2 regions of the Endozoicomonas sp. ALB115 genome follow, and region 2 is predicted to be linked to the other one. Evidence: predicted binding sites of a transcription regulator. Region 2 holds the regulator's gene; the other holds the start of a gene.
The links. Region 2 encodes FNR, which switches genes on or off when oxygen is low (the NO sensors DNR and NnrR bind a similar motif). Its sites were predicted from a motif close to TTGATNTANATCAA; they were not measured.
Positions count from the first base shown of each region.

Region 1 (9,816 bases), on a different contig from region 2:
AACTTCAGCGACAGATTCGTGAAAACCTGTTTAAAAACGGCTTCAACAAAGCCCTTGATAAAGCCAGGGAAATAGCCAAAGAACTCAGACAGGGATAGCACTCTGACCCGATGTCATTTTTTTGGCCGAAGGTAGTTAAAACGCCCCATTAATAGCTACTTAATATAATCAAAAGTTCTCAATATAATTATATTTAGTAAAGTGATATGGGTGGTCTCTGCGGGTATTCCATACCCTGCAGATGACATTGTGCAGTACAGGGATGTGGCCAGCATGTCAATTCAGCCTTCCAGCATTTTTCCGCTCAGCCCAGGTGGTGATAACAAGCCACTGCAAAGTGTTTTTTTTTCTGAATTAAATCAGTTGGTCCAAGAAATTATTTACCCCGAGTCCGACACGCTGTTTCCTGTTCTACTTACCAAATTAAATACTAATCTGGAGGATATCAAAAACGATCAGGATATGATGCGCTGGATCGATATCAAAAACCGTTTGACAAAGTCTGAATCTTTCATCAAGAAAAGCTTCCTCGATCATTTGACCAGTGCAGACAGTGAACAGCCCGCACCACAAGAAGGTGTCTTAACCCTTGAATTACTCGACAATTCTGAACTTGATCACCAACTCCTCTGGCTTTCTGCAACCAACAATTTTGAGAGCAGTAACAACTCTGAACGTATTTGCCGAATCAAAAGCAGTCTTGAGAGCACCTATCCCCGGCATGACGGTACTTATCCTGCCACCCCGGAGCGCATCTGCGAAAGTTTTGCCTTGGCTCTGGAAAGTCTCCATCCAGACCGTGATATTGAACAACAATTATTTTGCTGGTTTGCCAGTCATCTTAATAATGCGGCTGATGAGCTCTGGCTTAAAGTCGACCAGTTAATAATCCATAAAGGGCTGGGACCCAAACATTCATCTCCGGTTGAGCGATTGCAAGCAAACCCAGCCTCCGACCCAACCCATCATCCACTATCTTCATCCCGCCCCACAGATCAAACACAACCAGCGCCTCAGCAGAGTTACTATTCAGATATGGGAAACCCTCAGTTTCTGGATAGTTTTGCTGAGAAGCTAGTATCCCGGCTGGAAGACATGCTGGCAGAAGATGAACTCATCCCTGAGGCCAAAGCTAACCGGGTCAAGGCTATTGATCTGGCCAGTGTCCTCAGCTCACTGCAACTGGATGTTCTTGAGCAGCACGTGTCAATAAGAAACCTGCACACCTCGGTCATAGATGCCCTGGAAATACAAGGCGTTAATTCAAAACTCTCACGCCATCATGAAGACCTTATCAATATGGTCGGCTGGTTGTTTGAGTTCATTCTGGATGATCACAACCTGCCTGATGACGTAAAAAAAACCATAGCCCTATTGCAAATCCCGATTTTAAAACAGGCGATTCTGAACGATGCTTTTTTAACCGATAAAAAGCACCCGGCCCGTCTCTTATTAAATGACTTAACGTCTGCAGGCATGCTGTATTGCCGGGATTCTCAACTGAGCAAGCATGTGCTGCTACTGATTGAGCATACTATACGCACCATCATCTCTGACCACAGTGAAAACCCGGACGTATTTCAGGATTGTCTTGATGGATTTCAAACCAATCTGGATGTCATTCTGGAACCAGAGCCTGAGAGTTCAAAAAGTCATCCTGCTGCACTCAACGAACCACCAGAAGAGGTTCAGGCAACAGACTCCGACGTTGACCATGCCATTGACTTTAAGACAGAAAGTCTCACGGAAGAAGACTCAGAGGAGATAATTCTTTCCTGCGAACAGTCCGGGCTCAGTCTGAAAGAGCTCCAGTCTGAATCCGCCCCAGAGGCAACCGAACCCTCTCAGGAGCTTGAGCTGCTTCCGGATGAACAGACCGAAGTGGCTGATGCTCAGGAGCATTTACCCGCATTTACCCCGGTCATTATTGATGGACTTTACCCGGGCCAGTGGGTTGAGTTTATTGGCGAAGGTGACTCACACCGCCTCAGCTGCAAACTTGCCCGGCTCAGTAAAGACCGTCATCGATATATTTTTGTCAACAGCTCGGGGATGCGTGTTGCGGAGCGCTCTGGAAGTGAACTCAAAAAGGAAATTAAAGACGGTTCTGTCCGTATTATGGAAGAGAATCCCGTGTTCGACCGGGCTATCCAAGCTGTTCTTGAGCGATTCAAAAGACATTTGTAACTCTGCAACGGATGACTATAGCAAGCAGTGAAAAAGGTGAGAACTTTTCAGGCCTGCTTATCGCAACACCGGTAAAAACATACGTTATGGAACAGGCTGCTGACTAAAGCACTGCCGTTTAATGGCGAAAAACTAATTTATCTTTAATTTGTACAGGAAGTTTTTATGATCAATCTGGAAAATTTACATCAAATCACCGACGGTGATGAAGTCCTGCTGGAAGAGTTGTTATCAACGTTTTTTCAGAGCACCCGGGAAGACATCCTGAATTTGAAAGCAGCGGTCAACAATCAGCAAACGCCCCTTATTGTCAACTTTGCCCACCGGATTAAAGGTGGTGCTGCAATCGTCGGGGCGGAGCAACTGGCAATACTTGCCGGAGACCTTGAGCAGTCAGGGCAACAAGTGGAACCGGAACGTTATGACCCTCTTTTTCTTGAACTGCAGGATACGTTTAACAGCATCGAAGCCCTGTATCCCAAACTATAAAGGCCGCTGACTGGTCAAGCTGAACAGCCGAAAGCCAACCACAACGGCAAACGCCATAAAGGGCGCTTCCAGAACACCACCCATAACCTGTAACCACAGTACATTCTCAGGGCTCATCAATAGATAGCTAATAAGGAATTGTGAGAACAGCAGAGTGAACAGCAATACAGTAAAAGGCAGTAATAACAGGGACCACTGCTGCTTCGTCTGATTAAAGCTTGCCTGAATAGCCTCCACTGGAGGCTCACCCTTAAGGGCAACCCGAAACTCCACAAACATCAATTTGTACAGCAGATAAAATCCCGGTATCAGGTAGAGGCTAAACCCAAGCATGACTAATACAAACACGATCAGGTAACTGGTCGCCAACGGAAAATAGATACCCGCCGACTTTATTAAACTGTCATAAAGGCTTAGCTTCTCGCCCTGATCACGACTCTCAATAAAGAAAATCGCTGCCCCCGTTGCCAGCGGTTCTATCAACACTGATGCAAACAGATCTGCAAACCCACCACTTATCTCGCTATTGCCAGCAAAAGACTGTTGGAGGTAAAAGCCTGCAATTTCAGAGGGGATAGCAGACAATAGAAACAAAACCGTCAGGCTCAAGCCATAACGGGCAAAAAAGTGTAGCGATTGAACAATAGATTGCATGCAAATTTCACCGGTTAATCAACTTACCAGGGAATCACTGATCCATCATAATTGATGAACTGGCCACTGTTTTTCAAAGAAAGTTGATCAATAACCTTGCGCACGCCCCTGATGGATGTTTCCGTATCAATCGGAGCATTTACGCCCCCCATATCCGTCTGAACCCAGCCCGGATGCAATACACCAACACTGATACCCTTCCCGGCAAGGTCAATAGCCAGACTTTTAGCCACCGCATTCAATGCGGCTTTGGCAGAGCGATAGATATAACTCCCGCCTTTCTGATTGTCCCCCATACTGCCCATTTTGCTGGACATCATGATGATTTTTTTCTCATGACTCTGGGCTACTTTTTCCACCAGTGCCTGCGTAACCATCATCGGGGCCACCGAATTAACTCGCAAAACCTCCATCCATGAATCAACAGTCACCTCATCATAAGACAGACCGAAAGGGCCATAAATTCCGGCATTATTGATCAGGATATCAATGGGCTCTTCAATCACATACTGCAGGTTATGGATCATTCCGGGCTGGGTAATATCCAGGGGAACCAGCTCAAACTGATAACCAGCACTGCGTTTCAGCTCCAGCAGTTTCTGCGACTGTTCCGGAGAGCGGCAACAACCATAAACCTTGGCACCCTGCGCAAGATATTGACGACACAGTTCCAGACCCAGCCCCCGGCTAACGCCGGTCACCACCACTATTTTCTGCATGCAGACTCTCCCGGATAAACTGGCAGCTTCCGGTAGAAATAAAGCTGAAGCCGCCGATAAATTATCTTACTCGTAAACAAGGCAAAAAACTTACAAAACATTCTATGATGGCAAACCGGGGATGGAAAAGATGCCTCCAAAAATAACTGGCGACAACCAGACGTCTTATATACCTGCACAAGAGGCTCCCTCCCCTGCTAATAACAAAGCCAGTCATAGAGGACGGGAGGTCAGTGAAACCAGGGCAACTCCCCAATCGGACAGAACCGCTAATGCAACCAGCAATCTGGCCGTTGGCCAACGTCAGGTTGAGTCTTTATCACCTGATCATCTGGAAATGATCAAAGCACTGACAGAACAAGGCCAATGGGGCGGTGTTCTGCCCGCAATTCTTGCTTGTAAAACAACGGACCAACTGGAAAAAGTTCTGGCCGCAATAAAAACAGTCAGTCCTCTGCCCAAAGAGATTCATCAGCAAATATGCAATCACTTTGCGAGACTCTATGCAAAGGGAACCACTACTTACCTAACCGCAGGACTCACATCATGACACTCGAAAACCTGGGCAGTCTCGATCTTATTCTCCAAAAGTCCGATGAACATGACAGCCCGCTGGGTTCCATGATCAGAATGGCGGTGGACAGCTTTATCCAGACACACTCGCTAACCGCGGCGAATCGTAATCAAATGGTCAATAGCATCACCCAGAAAATTCACGAGCAGATCAATCAAGTGATGTTCGAGCAGGAAGAGTTACTGACAAGAGACCCGACATTAGCGGAAAAAATCGCTCAGGCACGCAATCAACGGCGCATCGAGCAAAATTATCTTCAGGAAAAAAGCCAACGCTCTGAACAAGCTTCCTAGTTTTTTATGCCAAAAAAAGGGGCTTACTCAGCCCCCTCATAAAACCTGATCAGACCAGCAATAAAGCAATGGTTGCCAGGCTGAGAATCAACGTACCACCATAACAGGCCATTTTTACCCCAACCCCCGGGTGGAAACCCAGATCGTGAGCACCGTGGTAAATACGGTGAATACAGGCCCAGTAAGAAGGCACCAAAGCCACCATCAGTGCCAGCTTGCCAATCCAGCTCTCCAGAAAGAACGCAGACATTCGCTCATAAGAGAGCGCTTCTGCCGGAATAATTTCCAGAGGCACGCCCAGACCAACCACAAAAATAATGGCCGGAAAGAAAAAGGCGATAGTGGTACCACCAGCCCCAAACAGACTCCACAACAGAGGTTCGATATGGCGTTTATTACTCATGTTCCCACTCCTATCCCCGTCAAAGTCCCATGGTGGCCGCAGCCAGAATGATGGCAGAAACCACTGCCAGGCCAACGTACATCAATTTGTTAACCACACTGTCTTTTACCATTTTACGAATCTGCTGTGGCAGAACGCGGGGCGTCATATCGAAATAGGTGACGGCATGGTAAATAGTCAGACCCAGGGTAACCACGGTAAACAGAATCATTAACGGGTTGGCCTGGAAGGCAAGCCAGCTATTCCAGGCGGCTTCACCCTTGACCAGCTGCATCAGACCGACAAACAGGTTGATGGCATAGAGGCCATCAAATACACAGGAGGATTCCCGGATCATGTACTGGCGGTAGAAGGGATGATCCATATACCAGGTGCGCTTCATGGGACGCACATAGGGGCGACGACTCATCACTTGTCTCCTTTACGTGGCATCAGGAAAGAGAGCGCCCAATCCTGAGAACCCTGCAGTTTGTTCTGGTTGATGGCAGCGGCCGGGTCAACATTCTTTGGACAAACCTCAGAACAGTAACCCACAAAGGTACAGGACCAGACACCATTCTTGCCCTGAATCACTTCGGTACGCTGTTCATAGCCATCATCACGGCTGTCCAGGTTATAGCGGTGGCCCAGGGCGATCACCGCAGGACCGGTAAACAGTGGGTTCAAGCCCATCTGTGGACACGCGGAGTAGCAGAGCATGCAGTTAATGCACATGGAGAACTGCTTATAAAGGCCCAGCTGCTGAGGCGTCTGTTTATTCACTCCTTCCTCAACCGGCTTCTCCATCGCATTGATGATGTACGGTTTCACTGACTCCAGTTTCTTGATGAAGTCTTCTGAGTCAATCACCAGATCCTTTTCAATCGGGAAGTTAGCCAGTGGCTCAACCCGAATGGGGTTCGGATAGTAATCCCGCAGAAAGGTTTCGCAGCCGAGCTTTGGTGTACCGTTGATCACCATGCCACAGCTGCCACACACCGCCATACGGCAGGACCAGCGGTAAGCCAGGCTGGAATCCAGTTCATCCTTGATATGCTCAAGGGCATCCAGCATGGACCAGGCTTCCACATAAGGAATAGTGAAAGTGCCAAATGTCGGCTTGTCATCGGTTTCCGGGTTATAACGCAGAATCTCGATGGTTATGGTTTTATCACTCATGGGGCCTCCTTACTTCCCTTCACCGTTTTTCTCAGCCGCCGCGCCATAGACGCGCTCTTCTGGCTGGAAGCGGGTTACATTCACGTCTTCATATTCCAGACGAGGCTTGGCATCACCGTTATAGAAGGTGACGGAGTGTTTCAGGAAGTTGACATCATCACGGGCTTCGAAGCCATCAATACGCTGGTGCGCACCACGGGACTCCTTACGTTCAACACCACCAATGGCCATACACTCAGCAACCATCAGGGAGCTTTGCAGTTCAAAGGCCTGCAGCAGTTCGGTATTGAAGACCTTACTCTTGTCTTCCACCTTGACGTTTTTGAAGCGCTCACGCAGTTCGGAGATCTTGTCCAGACCGGCCTGCATCTCTTCACCCACCCGATAAATACCAAAGCTGTCTTCCATGGTTTTCACCATTTCGTGACGCAGGTGCGATGCTTTCTCAGTACCATTGGCATTACGCAGGCTTTCGATGGCTGCCAGGTGCGCTTTCGCCTGATCCAGCAACTTGCGTTCATCAGACATGACGTTCTGGCTGGCAAAATCCGCCGCACTTTCACCGGCAACCTTACCGAAGACCACGGTCTCTGCCAGAGAGTTGGAACCGAGACGGTTAGCACCGTGCATACCGACGCTGGCACATTCACCGGCAGCGAACAGACCGGCCAGATCGGTGGCACAGTTGATGTCCGCTCTGACACCACCCATGGTGTAATGAACCGCAGGACGAACCGGAATTGGCTGATGAACCGGATCCACTCCCAGGTAGTTTTTCGCCAGGGAACAGATCAGTGGCAGACGCTCAATCAGCTTCTGTTCGCCAAGGTGGCGCAGGTCGAGGTGTACCGCATCACCCAGTGGCGTTTCAATGGTGCAGCCCTTGCGCTGCTCCTGCCAGAAGGCCTGGGACAGCTTGTCACGCGGGCCCAGTTCCATGTATTTGTTCTTTGGTTGACCAACCGGAGTCTCTGGCCCCAGGCCATAATCCTGCAGGTAACGGTAACCATCCTTGTTCAACAGGATACCGCCTTCACCACGACAACCTTCTGTCATCAATACACCGGAGCCTGGCAGGCCGGTTGGGTGGTACTGAACAAACTCCATATCACGCAGCGGTGCGCCAGCACGCAGGGCCATGGCATGACCGTCACCGGTCACAATGGCACCATTGGTATTGAAACGGAAAATACGACCAGAGCCGCCTGTTGCCAGCACCACTGACTTCGCCAGGAATACTTTTGGTTCGCCGGTTTTCACTTCGATAGCAACAACGCCCTGGGCACGGCCATCTTCCATGATCAGGTCAGTGGCAAAATACTCATCGTATCGTTCAATGGATGGGTACTTGGTGGACGTCTGGAACAATGTGTGCAACATGTGGAAGCCAGATTTGTCGGCAGCAAACCAGGTGCGCTCAATCTTCATACCACCAAAAGCACGAACGTTTACGTCACCGTCGTCCTTTCGGTTCCAGGGGCAGCCCCAGTGCTCCAGGCGGATCATCTCTTCAGTGGCGTGGGACACAAAGTAATCCACTACATCCTGATCGCAGAGCCAGTCACCACCGGCCACCGTGTCAACAAAGTGGTTTTCCAGAGAGTCATGATCCTGAATGACACCGGCTGAACCGCCTTCTGCAGCCACCGTATGACTCCGCATAGGGTAGACTTTGGAAATCAATGCCACTTTAAGCTCAGGATTTTTTTCGGCAACGGCAATCGCAGCCCGAAGACCGGCACCTCCGGCACCGACAATGGCTACATCAGCCTTTATGACCTGCATACGCAAACCTCTACCGCCGTTCACCACCATCTCCGGGAAGGTCCCAAACAGAGACAGCCAGCGAACTGGCCAAAATGAATAATAAGAGAAGGGTTAAAAATCTAGAACTGAAGTTTATATAAACCTGAAATTAAAGCCATTGATATAAAACAAAAATAAATCAACATTTCGGAAAACCCGTAATTTCAAGACGACCCAACAGGATCAACCACTATAAACAACCGCTTAAATTACAAGGCACGCAGATTTATTGTTTAATTAACAAAGGTTCACTTTTAATTATTAACTTACACAAAAAAACCTATAGCCTCGAAATAAATTGAGACACAATGATGATACAGCCAAATACAAAACAGGTTGACATCAAAACCGTTCCCCCGGGTGCCCGAAACGGGTTTTCATAGGCCGGTTGCTTTCTTAGTACATAGACCATTGCCGTAGGCAGAAGGATAGCCAGAATGGCCAGAGCAACCGCCGCATAACCCAGGGCGGCGACAAAACCATCCGGAAACATAATGGCAATAATAACCGGTGGGATAAAGGTCACCAGGGCGGTCTGCAGCCGATGAATGCGGGTATCCGCCCTTTGCAATAAGTTGGCAAGATAATCAAACAGCCCAAGGGCAACGCCCAACACGGATGTCAATAACGCCAGATCAGAAAACAGGTACAGAATAGTGTGTACATTTTTATCACTGCTTAATGCTGAAATTAAATGAGCCGTTGCCCCGGTTGACTGACTGATTTGCAGCAATAAGCCCTCGGGCAATACCCCCATCACCGCCACCAGCCACAAGATATAAACCACCAGCGGGATCAGGGTCGCTAACAAAAAAATAAGGGGAATATGCTGCAGCTGCTTCTTTTGATAAATGATAATGCTGGGAATGCCACCATGATAACCGAACGAAGTAAATATCACCGGCAGTGCCGCCAGAACCGATAGATACTCTACCCTCGCCGTATGTATCATGCTCTCATAACGCACCGAAGGTGCCAGTGACATCAGGGCAAGAATAAAAGTAACGATCATCAGGGTGAAAAAGATACGGTTAACAAGATCCACTGCCCGGGTGCTGTAATAAACAAAGGCTCCGGCAATCAGGGCAAAGAATATCACGCACAGTTGAGCGGAAGCTCCGGGAACCACTGCTTGAGCGTACTGCGCCAGTAACGATCCGCCCCCGGCAAAGTAGGCGGACATCAATGCGTAAAAAAGCCCGAGAGGGGCAATGGCAGAGAGCACCTTCCCCATCCGCCCTAATGTTCTGCTGGCCATGGTATACAAATTACAGCCAGGCTTGATGGCAACATTGGCCTCAAAGGCATAAAGGGCAGAGATAACCGCGAAGAATGCCGTCACTGCAAAAATAATCATAACCGGCATCAACCCGGTACTGGCTGATACCAGCGGCAAAGCAAGCATGCCCGCACCGATGGCCGTTCCTGACAAAATTAACGCACTGCCAATTACGGTGGAACGACTGGATTCAGACATAAGCAAGTACCTTTACTGAATATAAATTTCAGTGATAAAGATAGGGGAATTTAATG
Region 1 covers NZ_JBLYZG010000014.1:29,033-38,848, reverse strand. Annotated here, with positions in the region: gene ACO6VE_RS08905 (hypothetical protein) at 1-98, shown strand, start outside; gene ACO6VE_RS08900 (DUF1631 family protein) at 274-2,187, shown strand; gene ACO6VE_RS08895 (Hpt domain-containing protein) at 2,353-2,676, shown strand; gene ACO6VE_RS08890 (hypothetical protein) at 2,671-3,330, opposite strand; gene ACO6VE_RS08885 (SDR family oxidoreductase) at 3,354-4,049, opposite strand; gene ACO6VE_RS08880 (hypothetical protein) at 4,180-4,599, shown strand; gene ACO6VE_RS08875 (hypothetical protein) at 4,596-4,916, shown strand; gene frdD (fumarate reductase subunit FrdD) at 4,966-5,319, opposite strand; gene ACO6VE_RS08865 (fumarate reductase subunit C) at 5,339-5,728, opposite strand; gene ACO6VE_RS08860 (succinate dehydrogenase/fumarate reductase iron-sulfur subunit) at 5,728-6,477, opposite strand; gene frdA (fumarate reductase (quinol) flavoprotein subunit) at 6,487-8,286, opposite strand; gene ACO6VE_RS08850 (amino acid permease) at 8,564-9,760, opposite strand.
Region 1: the regulator FNR is predicted to act here: its motif matches at 8,402-8,415, upstream of frdA (fumarate reductase (quinol) flavoprotein subunit).

Region 2 (9,816 bases):
TCTTTCTAAACTAGCCAAAAACATCATGACGTAATACCGACTGTTTTTGCCTTACCCTTTCCGGCACAAAAAGACCGACCAGAAGGCGAACACACTGACTAATAAGACATGAAGATTACCGAGAGCAATAATGAATACCGCACCAGTTTGGGATAAAGACCTGATTCACCGATACAACCACTCAGGCCCGCGTTATACCTCCTATCCCACGGCGGTGCAGTTTGATGGCAGCTTTGATATTGAGAAATATCATCACAATGCCCACTCCAGTGCCAGGGCCATCAATCCCCTGTCACTCTACTTTCATATCCCGTTCTGCTCCCATGTCTGTTATTACTGCGCCTGTAATAAAATTGTCACCAAACACCGTGGGCGCGCCAATAGTTATCTGGAATACCTGTTTCGTGAAATAGAGATGCAGGCAGCACTCTACAGTCAGGAACAGCGGGTCGAGCAACTGCACTTTGGCGGCGGCACACCGACCTTTCTGAGCAGAGATCAGATGAGGGATCTGATGGGCCATATCCGTCAGCACTTCCAACTGACCCAAAGCGATACCGCAGACTACTCCATTGAACTGGATCCCAGGGAAGTAGACTGGCCCATGATGGGCACCCTGAGGGACCTTGGCTTCAACCGAATCAGCATGGGCGTTCAGGACCTGAACCCCAAAGTTCAGCAAGCCGTTAACCGGGTTCAACCTGAAAGCATGATTCAATCCATTCTTGATGCTTCCAGGGTCATGGCATTCCGCTCGGTACACATGGACCTGATTTACGGCCTGCCTTTCCAGACCACCAACAGTTTTATGGAAACCATCGATCGTGTGGCTGATATGGCCCCGGACAGGCTATCCCTGTTTAACTACGCCCACCTGCCCCACCGCTTCAAACCACAGCGCCGAATTAATGAGCAGGATCTGCCTGCGCCGGAAGTGAAGCTGGACATTCTGCATCAGGCCACGGAAAAACTGCTGGATCAGGGCTACATCTACATCGGTATGGATCACTTTGCCCTGCCAGACGATGAACTGGCCATTGCCCGGGAAGAAGGCACGCTGCACCGGAATTTCCAGGGTTATACCACCCATGGTCATTGCGACCTGATCGGCATGGGCGTGTCTGCCATCAGCCAGGTAGGCGACACTTATATCCAGAACAGCACCGATGAAGCCCGGTACTGTGCAATGATCAATGAACAGCAGTTGCCAGTGGTTCGCGGCCTGAAGATGACCGCTGATGACAAAGTCCGCCAGGCAGTGATTACCCAGCTGATCTGCCACTTCAAACTGAACTTCAGCGATATTGAACAGCGGTTTGATATTCAATTCAGGGATTACTTCCGGGATGAGCTGGCAAGGCTGGAGCCGATGAGGGCAGACGGCCTGATCAGTCTCAATAGCGATGGCTTGCTGGAAGTACTGCCAAAGGGAACACTGCTGATCCGTAACATCTGTATGCAGTTCGACCACTATCTCCATCAACCGGAGATGAAAGAGAAGACGCTCTTCTCAAAGGTTATCTGAGTAACACTCCGGAGCAATCACCAGGCTCCGGAGCCCCTCTCCCGCCAGTACCGACAACGACTGATCATCCCGCACAGAACCGAAACCTCTCTGCAGCTCACCGGTTTATCAGAAAAAAACTGAAACTGACGACGACTTGCCACCACTATCACATTGATTTACTTGAAACATAAGTGCAAAATCTGCCATGTCCGTTAAATACCACGAACGAAAATTTAATCCTGTGACATAAGACAATGTCAGATTGATTTTCAGGGATAAAGACACACAACCACCAGGAGCCATGACCATACCATGATCAGGGTCAGCCCTGAGCTTGATAGATGACACGGCAGATGAGAGCTCACCGGAACCACCGCAGTTTATGACGCATTGCTGAAGCAGCACCAAACCCCTACCCTGGGTCTGCCCGGTTGCGTACATACCTGATTTACACTCCGGTAACACTTTTCATACACTTGGTTTTCCATAAACAGTGTCGAATTTCGCCAAATACGACTTTGAGGCCTCTCAATGACGTCAAAGCCCAACGTCCGACAGCCGAGCCATGTGGCCTGCAGAGACTGCAGCCTCAGCTCACTGTGCCTGCCACTGGCACTGAGCATTAAGGATATCGATCAGCTGGATCACATTATCAAGCGTGGGCGTCCTTTGAAAAAAGGCGAACACCTGTTTCTGGAAGGTGACCCCTTTACCAGTGTCTTTGCTGTTCGCTCAGGGGCTCTCAAAACCTACACAGCGACCAATGAAGGTGAGGAACAAATCACCGGATTTTACCTGCCCAGCGAAATTCTTGGCCTGAGCGGTATGGATACGGATACCTATCCGGTGTCGGCCCAGGCGATGGAAACCACCATGATCTGCGAGATTCCTTTTGAGCAACTGGAAACCCTTTCCGATCAATTCCCGGAATTGCGCCGACATCTGATGCGCCTGATGAGCAAGCGTATCCGTGAAGACCAGCAAATGATGATGCTGCTGTCCAAGAAAAACGCCGATGAACGTATTGCCACCTTCCTGATTAACCTGGCCAGCCGTTTTCGTCGCCGGGGTTTTTCTTCCCAGTCGTTCCGTCTGTCCATGTCGAGAAATGAGATGGGGAACTACCTGGGTCTGGCGGTAGAAACGGTTAGTCGTGTATTTACCCGATTCCAGAAAAACGGCCTGATCTCCGCCGTGGGCAAGGAAATCGAAATTCGCAACTCGGTTGAACTCTGTGCCCTGGCCGGGGGAAAAACACTGGAACCGATTGCTACCAACGCCTGACTTTATCCTCTAAAGAAGCTACCCTTTGAGGTGGCTTCTTCCTTTTTATCCATTGACTGACAGCGGCATGCTCCCTCCCATGCATACAAACGAATGTTCATCCGTTCAGGAATATCTGCGAACGCAAATCAGAACCATCGCGGACTGGCCCCATGAAGGCATCCTGTTTCGGGATATCACCACACTGTTTGAAAACCCGGAAGCCTGGCGTAAGGCCGTGGATGTCATGGTTCAGCGTTATGAGAACCAGACTTTTGATCGCATTGGCGCGCTTGATGCCCGCGGTTTCCTGCTTGGCTCGACACTGTCCTATATCATGAACAAGCCGCTGGCACTGTTTCGCAAGAAAGGCAAACTGCCAGGCAAAACCCTCAGTGTCGAGTATGACCTTGAATATGGCAAAGCCGTACTGGAAATGCATGAAGACACCATTAAGGCCGGTGAAAAAATTCTGTTAGTGGATGACCTTATCGCCACCGGAGGCACACTGCTGGCTGGGGATCAGTTGATTCGACAAGCAGGAGCCAGCACACTGGAAGCTGCAGCTATCATCAATCTGCCAGACCTCAAGGGCGCTGACAGACTCAATGCGGCGGGCATTCCAACCTATGCCCTGTGCAATTTTGCCGGTGAGTAAAACCACCCTCAGTTCAGAATTTCAGGGATGATACGATATGTCTCTTAGATCCAGGGTTAATGTCTGGATCTGAGAGCCCCTCCCGCAGTTACAGGACGCACAGACCGGGATCTACCCGGGAAAAGGACTTTGCAAATGGGAATATGCGCCAAGGAACTAAGGCACTATGTTGTTCGCCCCGCACTCAAGCATCTGGGTATGTGGAGCCCTACTGCTGAGAACCTGCTGCTTGGTACCGCAGCCAGAGAGTCCGGGCTTGGTTTTCATCTGAAACAGGCCAATCACCAGGCACTCGGTATCTATCAGATTTCTCCTCGCATGCACCGCAATATCTGGGACCTGTTTCTGGCACCAAACGCTGACTTATCCAGCAAAGTTCGGGGACTGGCCAGCCAGCGGGAGTTTCTTTCCCACCCCCATCATGAACTGGCGACCAACCTGGTTTACGCCACCGCCATTGCCTGGCTTATCTATCACCGCTGCGGTATTCAGATCGAAGATATTGATAAAGAAGACATCACTGCCATGGCCAGATTATGGCAAAAGCACTTCCACAGCAGAAACCCCGGAACACTCCAGAGCTTCTGCGAAAGCTATCAAAAGATGATTATTGAATCAGGCTGCTCCACAGAGGAGTCAACGTACTTTAACCAGGCTGCAGCCAAACCGGCATAACAGGATTCAGCCTGCCTGCTCCCTTATCGCCTTGATGATGCTCCCCTACAACCCCTTGGCCTCAGCACATTGAACACAAAGGTCAGCATAAGGCATAACCTCAAGGCGCTGAACCGGAATTTCCTTACCGCAGGACAGGCAGAAACCGTAATCGCCCTCATTTATACGATCAAGGGCGCGGTTAATTTTACCCAGTTCAATCACCGCCTCGTTACCCAGTGCATCAATAACCTCATCATTCTCCCGTTCCTGCGCCTGCTCAGACCAGTCTGCACTGTTTTTTCGGGAAGCATCCTTTTTAATTTTACCCAGACGCGTATTCAGCTCATCCCTGCGAGCCATCAACCATTTCTGCCACTTATCATGATCTGTCATTTTGCTACCCCTGCACAAAAATACTGTAGAATCCTGCTGTTTATTCTATAAAGAATGGTTGTGTCAAAAGGTCACTCTTTACCATAAAACAACGCCGAAGAACCTTATCCCCACTCACAAAAACGGATAAGGTAATTACCAACCTGCGGCGTACTGATTCTTTCCAAAATCATGAATTCAAATAGTAGATCATTGATACCGTAAACGTAATATTCAGTTTCAATCCGGAAAAACATTTTCCCACCTGGTACATCAATTCAATGAGTTTGATGTGAACAATCTCCGTTCAGCCTGAAGCGGAGTCCAGGAGGCTGACAAAGTCCCTCCTCTTGATCTCGTAACCATTAACAGGCTGAGTGGTCGATAACCAGGCATTACATCACATAAGGCAGTCGTTTCAGCCTGTCGATGCAGGATGTGTGATTGAGCTGTCTGGCAAGTACCAGGGGAGTCCTGCCATGTCTGTTTCTCACCCGATGATCTGCGCCGGCATTCAACAGCATCCTGACAACTTTCAGGTTGCCATTGAATGCCGCCATATGCAGAACGGTATTGCCGTCTTGATCGGGAATATTCAGATCCGCCTTCGCCCGAATCAGCAGGCTGAGGGAAGCATCAAATGAGAAATGAATAAAGGACATATCAACGGCATAGTGCATGGCAGTACGGCCGGAATTATCTTTAACATCAAGCTGAGCACCTACCTGGATCAGGGCTTTCAGGCTATTGCAACGGTGTTTAAGCACAGCCAGATGCAGTGCGGTCTTACCCTCTGCGTTGGTCATGTCAAGGTCGGCATCGGAGCGAATAAACATGCGCAGGCACACATAACTGCCGTAGGTGACGGCGTCGTGTAACACCGTGTTGCCAGCCGAGTCCCTTGCCGAAAAATCCACGTTAGCCTCAACAATGACCCTGACGCACCCAAGATGGTTGCATCTGGTGGCTATGTGCAGTGCTGTCATAACGCTATTGCCGTTGGTAAAGGCCTGGATATTGGCCCCCCTTCGGATCAGGGTTTGCACGCTTTCAAGGTGCCCATGATAAGCAGCAAGGTGCAGGGCATTCCAGCCACAATTGACAAACGCCTCAACGTTGGCGTTGTTATCAATCAGGATTTCCAGACACTCACTATGGTTTCGCATGGCAGCGTAGTGTATCGCCGCTCTGCCAACGGGGGTCACTGCGTCAAGGTTCGCACCTTTATCGGCAAGTAATCGCAGGCAGTGGCCATGACCACCGGTGGCCGCATGGTGAACTGCCACCCGGCCATGCCGACTGGCTATGGTCATGTTACACCCATTGCTGATGAGAATATCCATTACCGCCCTGTGGCCGGCCTTGGTCGCCAGAATCAGGGGGGTCCTGCCACGGCTGTCCACGGTATCAATAATGCCCGGGTTCCGGGCCAGTATCCTGACACACTCACAACGGCCTTCCAGGGCAGCAATATGCAGTGCTGTTCGGTCATGACTGTCCCTGGTGGCAGGGTTTGCCCCTCCCAGAATCAATGCTTCGGCAAACTGACCGTCTTCCTGCCTGGCTGCCAGATGAAGGGCGGTATGACCATCCCGGTTAGTCAGATTGAGACCCGCACCGGACTGAATCAGAAAATTAACCACATCAAGGTGGCCATTGACCAGGGCAACGTGCAGTGGGGTCATGCCGTTATTGATGGCCGGGACATCCAGCGAAGCCCCCGCTGCCACCAAAGCCCTGACGCAACCCATTTGCCCATTGCTGGCGGCCATGTACAGCAGACGGACATGATGACCTGTATCACCGGTACGAAACAGGGCAAAGACAACACTCGGGTCGAGGGTCAGCAACTGCTGAAGCTGTGCCAGGTTTCCGGAGCGACAGCAACTCAGGGGCATTGACTCGCTGTAAGCTGAGTACTCATAGAGCTTCGCCCCACCCTCTCGCATCAGTGGCAGGGCCCAATTAAGACAGACCGGGCAAGTTCGTCTGGACAACTGTCGGCTGTTAAGCCAGGGGGTCACACATTGCTCGTGATAGCGATGGCGACAAGGGGTAACCACTACCCTGCTGTGTCCAAACAATCCAACCAGACAAATCGGACAGACATCGTTTAATGGTTGCCCTGTCGGGTTGGAAACCGGAGAAATTGAATTTTCCATCAGTATTCAGGTCACCGTGTACCCGGTTGAATTCATGGACAACCGGTGATTTCATAAACACTATTGACAGAAAAATTGTGGACTGGTTCCTGAAAGGCAGCACAGAAGCTGACCTGCCTGCTATTGGCGCACCTTGGCAATCTGATCTGAATTGAACGTTCGCATAGCCTGGCTGCACAGCCTCTCAGCTTGAGAGGCCGGGAAATTAAATAGTAATAATTTTTACCATGTCAATATCGGTATCGATTGGATCAGGAATATTCCCGGAAAAGATCGTTTGATTGTCCTCATGCTCATAGGACTTGCGCTCGCCAGAACGATCCATTTTAAGATCCTTGAAATTGAACAGCTCAGTATCAGCCATCTGGGATGGCGCTATATTTTGCATAGCCGTAAAAATTGACTCGATCCTGCTCGGATTCTTTTTTTCCCACTCAGCCAGCATGGCTTTGATATTCTGACGCTGCAGGTTCTTTTGTGAGCCACACAGGTTGCATGGAATAATCGGGAACGCCATTTGCTCAGCAAACCGTTTGATATCCTTCTCGCGGCAATAAGCCAAAGGGCGAATCACCACGTTCCGTCCATCGTCTGATAGTAACTTGGGTGGCATGGCGGCCAGCCGGGAGCCATAGAACATATTAAGAAACATGGTCTCTACGATGTCGTCCTTATGGTGGCCAAGGGCAATTTTGGTTGCGCCGATATCTTCGGCAAAGGCGTACAAAGTGCCACGGCGCAAGCGCGAGCATAAACCACAGGTGGTTTTACCCTCCGGTATCTTCGACTTAACCACCGAATAGGTATCCCTGTTAATAATATGATAAGGAACATTCAGGCCATCCAGGTATTCCGGCAGGATATGCTCAGGAAAGCCCGGTTGTTTCTGATCCAGATTCACCGCCACTAAATCAAAGGTTATCGGTGCACTTTTCTGGAGACTCTGCAAAATATGAAGCATCGTGTAGCTATCAGCGCCACCCGATAAACAGACCATCACTTTGTCGCCATCCTCGATCATATTGAACTCTTCAATAGCCTGACCTGCGTGGCGGCGCAACCTTTTTTGCAGCTTGTTAAATTCTGTCTTTGCAGTTCCGGAAAGAGAAGTCGTCATATTATCCTGAGGGAGTCTAAGGAAAAATTTGATTATAACTATCTGTCAATCTTTCACCAATCAGACCGATTGCTATCCCGTTACGGACTTTCACTACAGGGGATTCTGAAACCAGCTCAAATGGAATAAGTTATGGGATATCCCCGCCCCGGAAAGGTATCCACCGAGCCATTCAAGACCCACAACTTAAAACGGCTCAACGCCAGCAGCCACTGAAAATGGATAAAACCCGGTATTGATTAACAAAAGCAAAATCAATATATTTAAAATCAAATTCTGCATAGCAGAATAATAAGGAAATGATAACATGCCCGATGCCTATATCTACGACGGTGGTCGTAGACCTTTCGGCCGAGACGGTGGGGCGCTCTCATCGATCCGTCCGGATGACCTGTTGGGTGACATCATCAGGACTCTCATTCAGCGCAATGCTTTCGACCTGAATCAATACGAAGACGTTATCGCAGGTGGCACACAGCGGGTTCCCCGTCTGGCCGGGGTAAAAAACGCACTGAATCTGATGACGTCAGGTCAACCCCTGGAAAAATTGGCAGGCACAAGGCAGTTAAATATCCAATATGAATGACCAATATGCCACTCTGAAAGGAATAATCTTTGCCCTGCTCTCAGCACTGGCATCCACTACCGCGGGTGTTGCCACCAAGGTGGTAGCCGATGCAGTTCCCATCTCTATGGTTGTTTTGTTTCAGTACGGCATCTGCCTGCTTATTCTTATCCCTTTGCTGTTGAAACACCCTCTTCGCAACTGGTATACAAAACACCCGGTTATTCATGCTGTCCGGGGGATTTCCGGCTGGCTGTGTTTTTTTACCTACTATCTGGCGATTCAACATACCCCCCTGGTGGACGCCTCTCTGCTGCGTAACACGGCACCGTTATTTGTGCCATTATTTGTCTGGGCCTGGATAAAAATAACCATTCCGGGGGGGCAGTGGCTGCCTATTATTGTTGGCTTCCTGGGTATTCTGCTGATCTTGCGACCGGACGCAGAAGGCATTGAATACTGGCATATCGTCGGGTTGCTGTCCGGCGTGTTTCTGGCGCTTTCCATGGTCAGCACCCGGGTCCTTTCAGGCACGGAATCGACCCATGTGATTTTGTCTTACTATTTTTTGATATCGTTTCTTAGCAGCATCCCGTTAGCTATCCTTGACTGGCAGCCTATTCCTTACTGGACACTGCCCTATTTGCTCTTTATTGGTGGTTCTATCTCGTTGACCATGTGGTGTTATACCCGGGCATTGACACTTGCCAGTGCCGTCATCGTGGCACCTATAAACTACTCCGGTGTTGTATTTTCAGGAATTATGGGCTGGCTGATCTGGAGCCATATTCCTGACGGGTTTGCGCTGACAGGAATTGTGCTGGTCATCGCAGCCGGGCTGATTACGGCGTTCTGGAACAGCGGCAGCGCCAGGCAACAATAGATGGATGTTAACCGACAAACCCCGGAGATTTACCCGATACTTCTGATTTACCTATGTTATAAATGTTTAATCCTTTAACCAGTATTGATAATGGCCTTTAATTTGCGGGGAGCGGAACTCCACCCCCTGCAGAGCGTACACAATAGTAGAAGACACACCACATATGAATGAAATTATTGACCTGCCAAGAGAGAAAGGGGGGGAGAAAGACAGGAAATTCGTTGAGGCGCTGGCACGTGGCCTGGATTTGCTGCGGGCTTTCAACCAACAGGGCGGCGTTCTCGGCAATCAGGACCTTGCCAGAATTACCGGGCTTCCCAAACCAACCATCTCCCGCTTGACTTACACATTGACCCAGCTGGGCTATCTCACCTACTCGAAGCACCTGGAAAAATATCAACTGGACGTCGGTGTGCTGGCACTGGGTTACGCCTACACCTCCAACCTCAACGTACGTAAAATTGCCAAGCCTTATATGGAAAAAATGGCCACTCAAGCCAATATCTCTGTAGGACTGACCGTACGTGAGCGTCTGTCGATGATTTATGTTGAAAATTGCCGCAATGAAAAAACGCAGGCTCTGCGCATGGATGTTGGCTCAAGATTGCCACTGGCAACATCATCCTCCGGGC
Region 2 covers NZ_JBLYZG010000017.1:15,804-25,619, reverse strand. Annotated here, with positions in the region: gene hemN (oxygen-independent coproporphyrinogen III oxidase) at 131-1,525, shown strand; gene fnr (fumarate/nitrate reduction transcriptional regulator Fnr) at 2,039-2,791, shown strand; gene ACO6VE_RS10260 (adenine phosphoribosyltransferase) at 2,871-3,428, shown strand; gene ACO6VE_RS10255 (hypothetical protein) at 3,564-4,103, shown strand; gene ACO6VE_RS10250 (TraR/DksA family transcriptional regulator) at 4,149-4,478, opposite strand; gene ACO6VE_RS10245 (ankyrin repeat domain-containing protein) at 4,853-6,619, opposite strand; gene ttcA (tRNA 2-thiocytidine(32) synthetase TtcA) at 6,825-7,736, opposite strand; gene ACO6VE_RS10235 (hypothetical protein) at 8,044-8,322, shown strand; gene ACO6VE_RS10230 (DMT family transporter) at 8,315-9,184, shown strand; gene ACO6VE_RS10225 (IclR family transcriptional regulator) at 9,348-9,816, shown strand, end outside.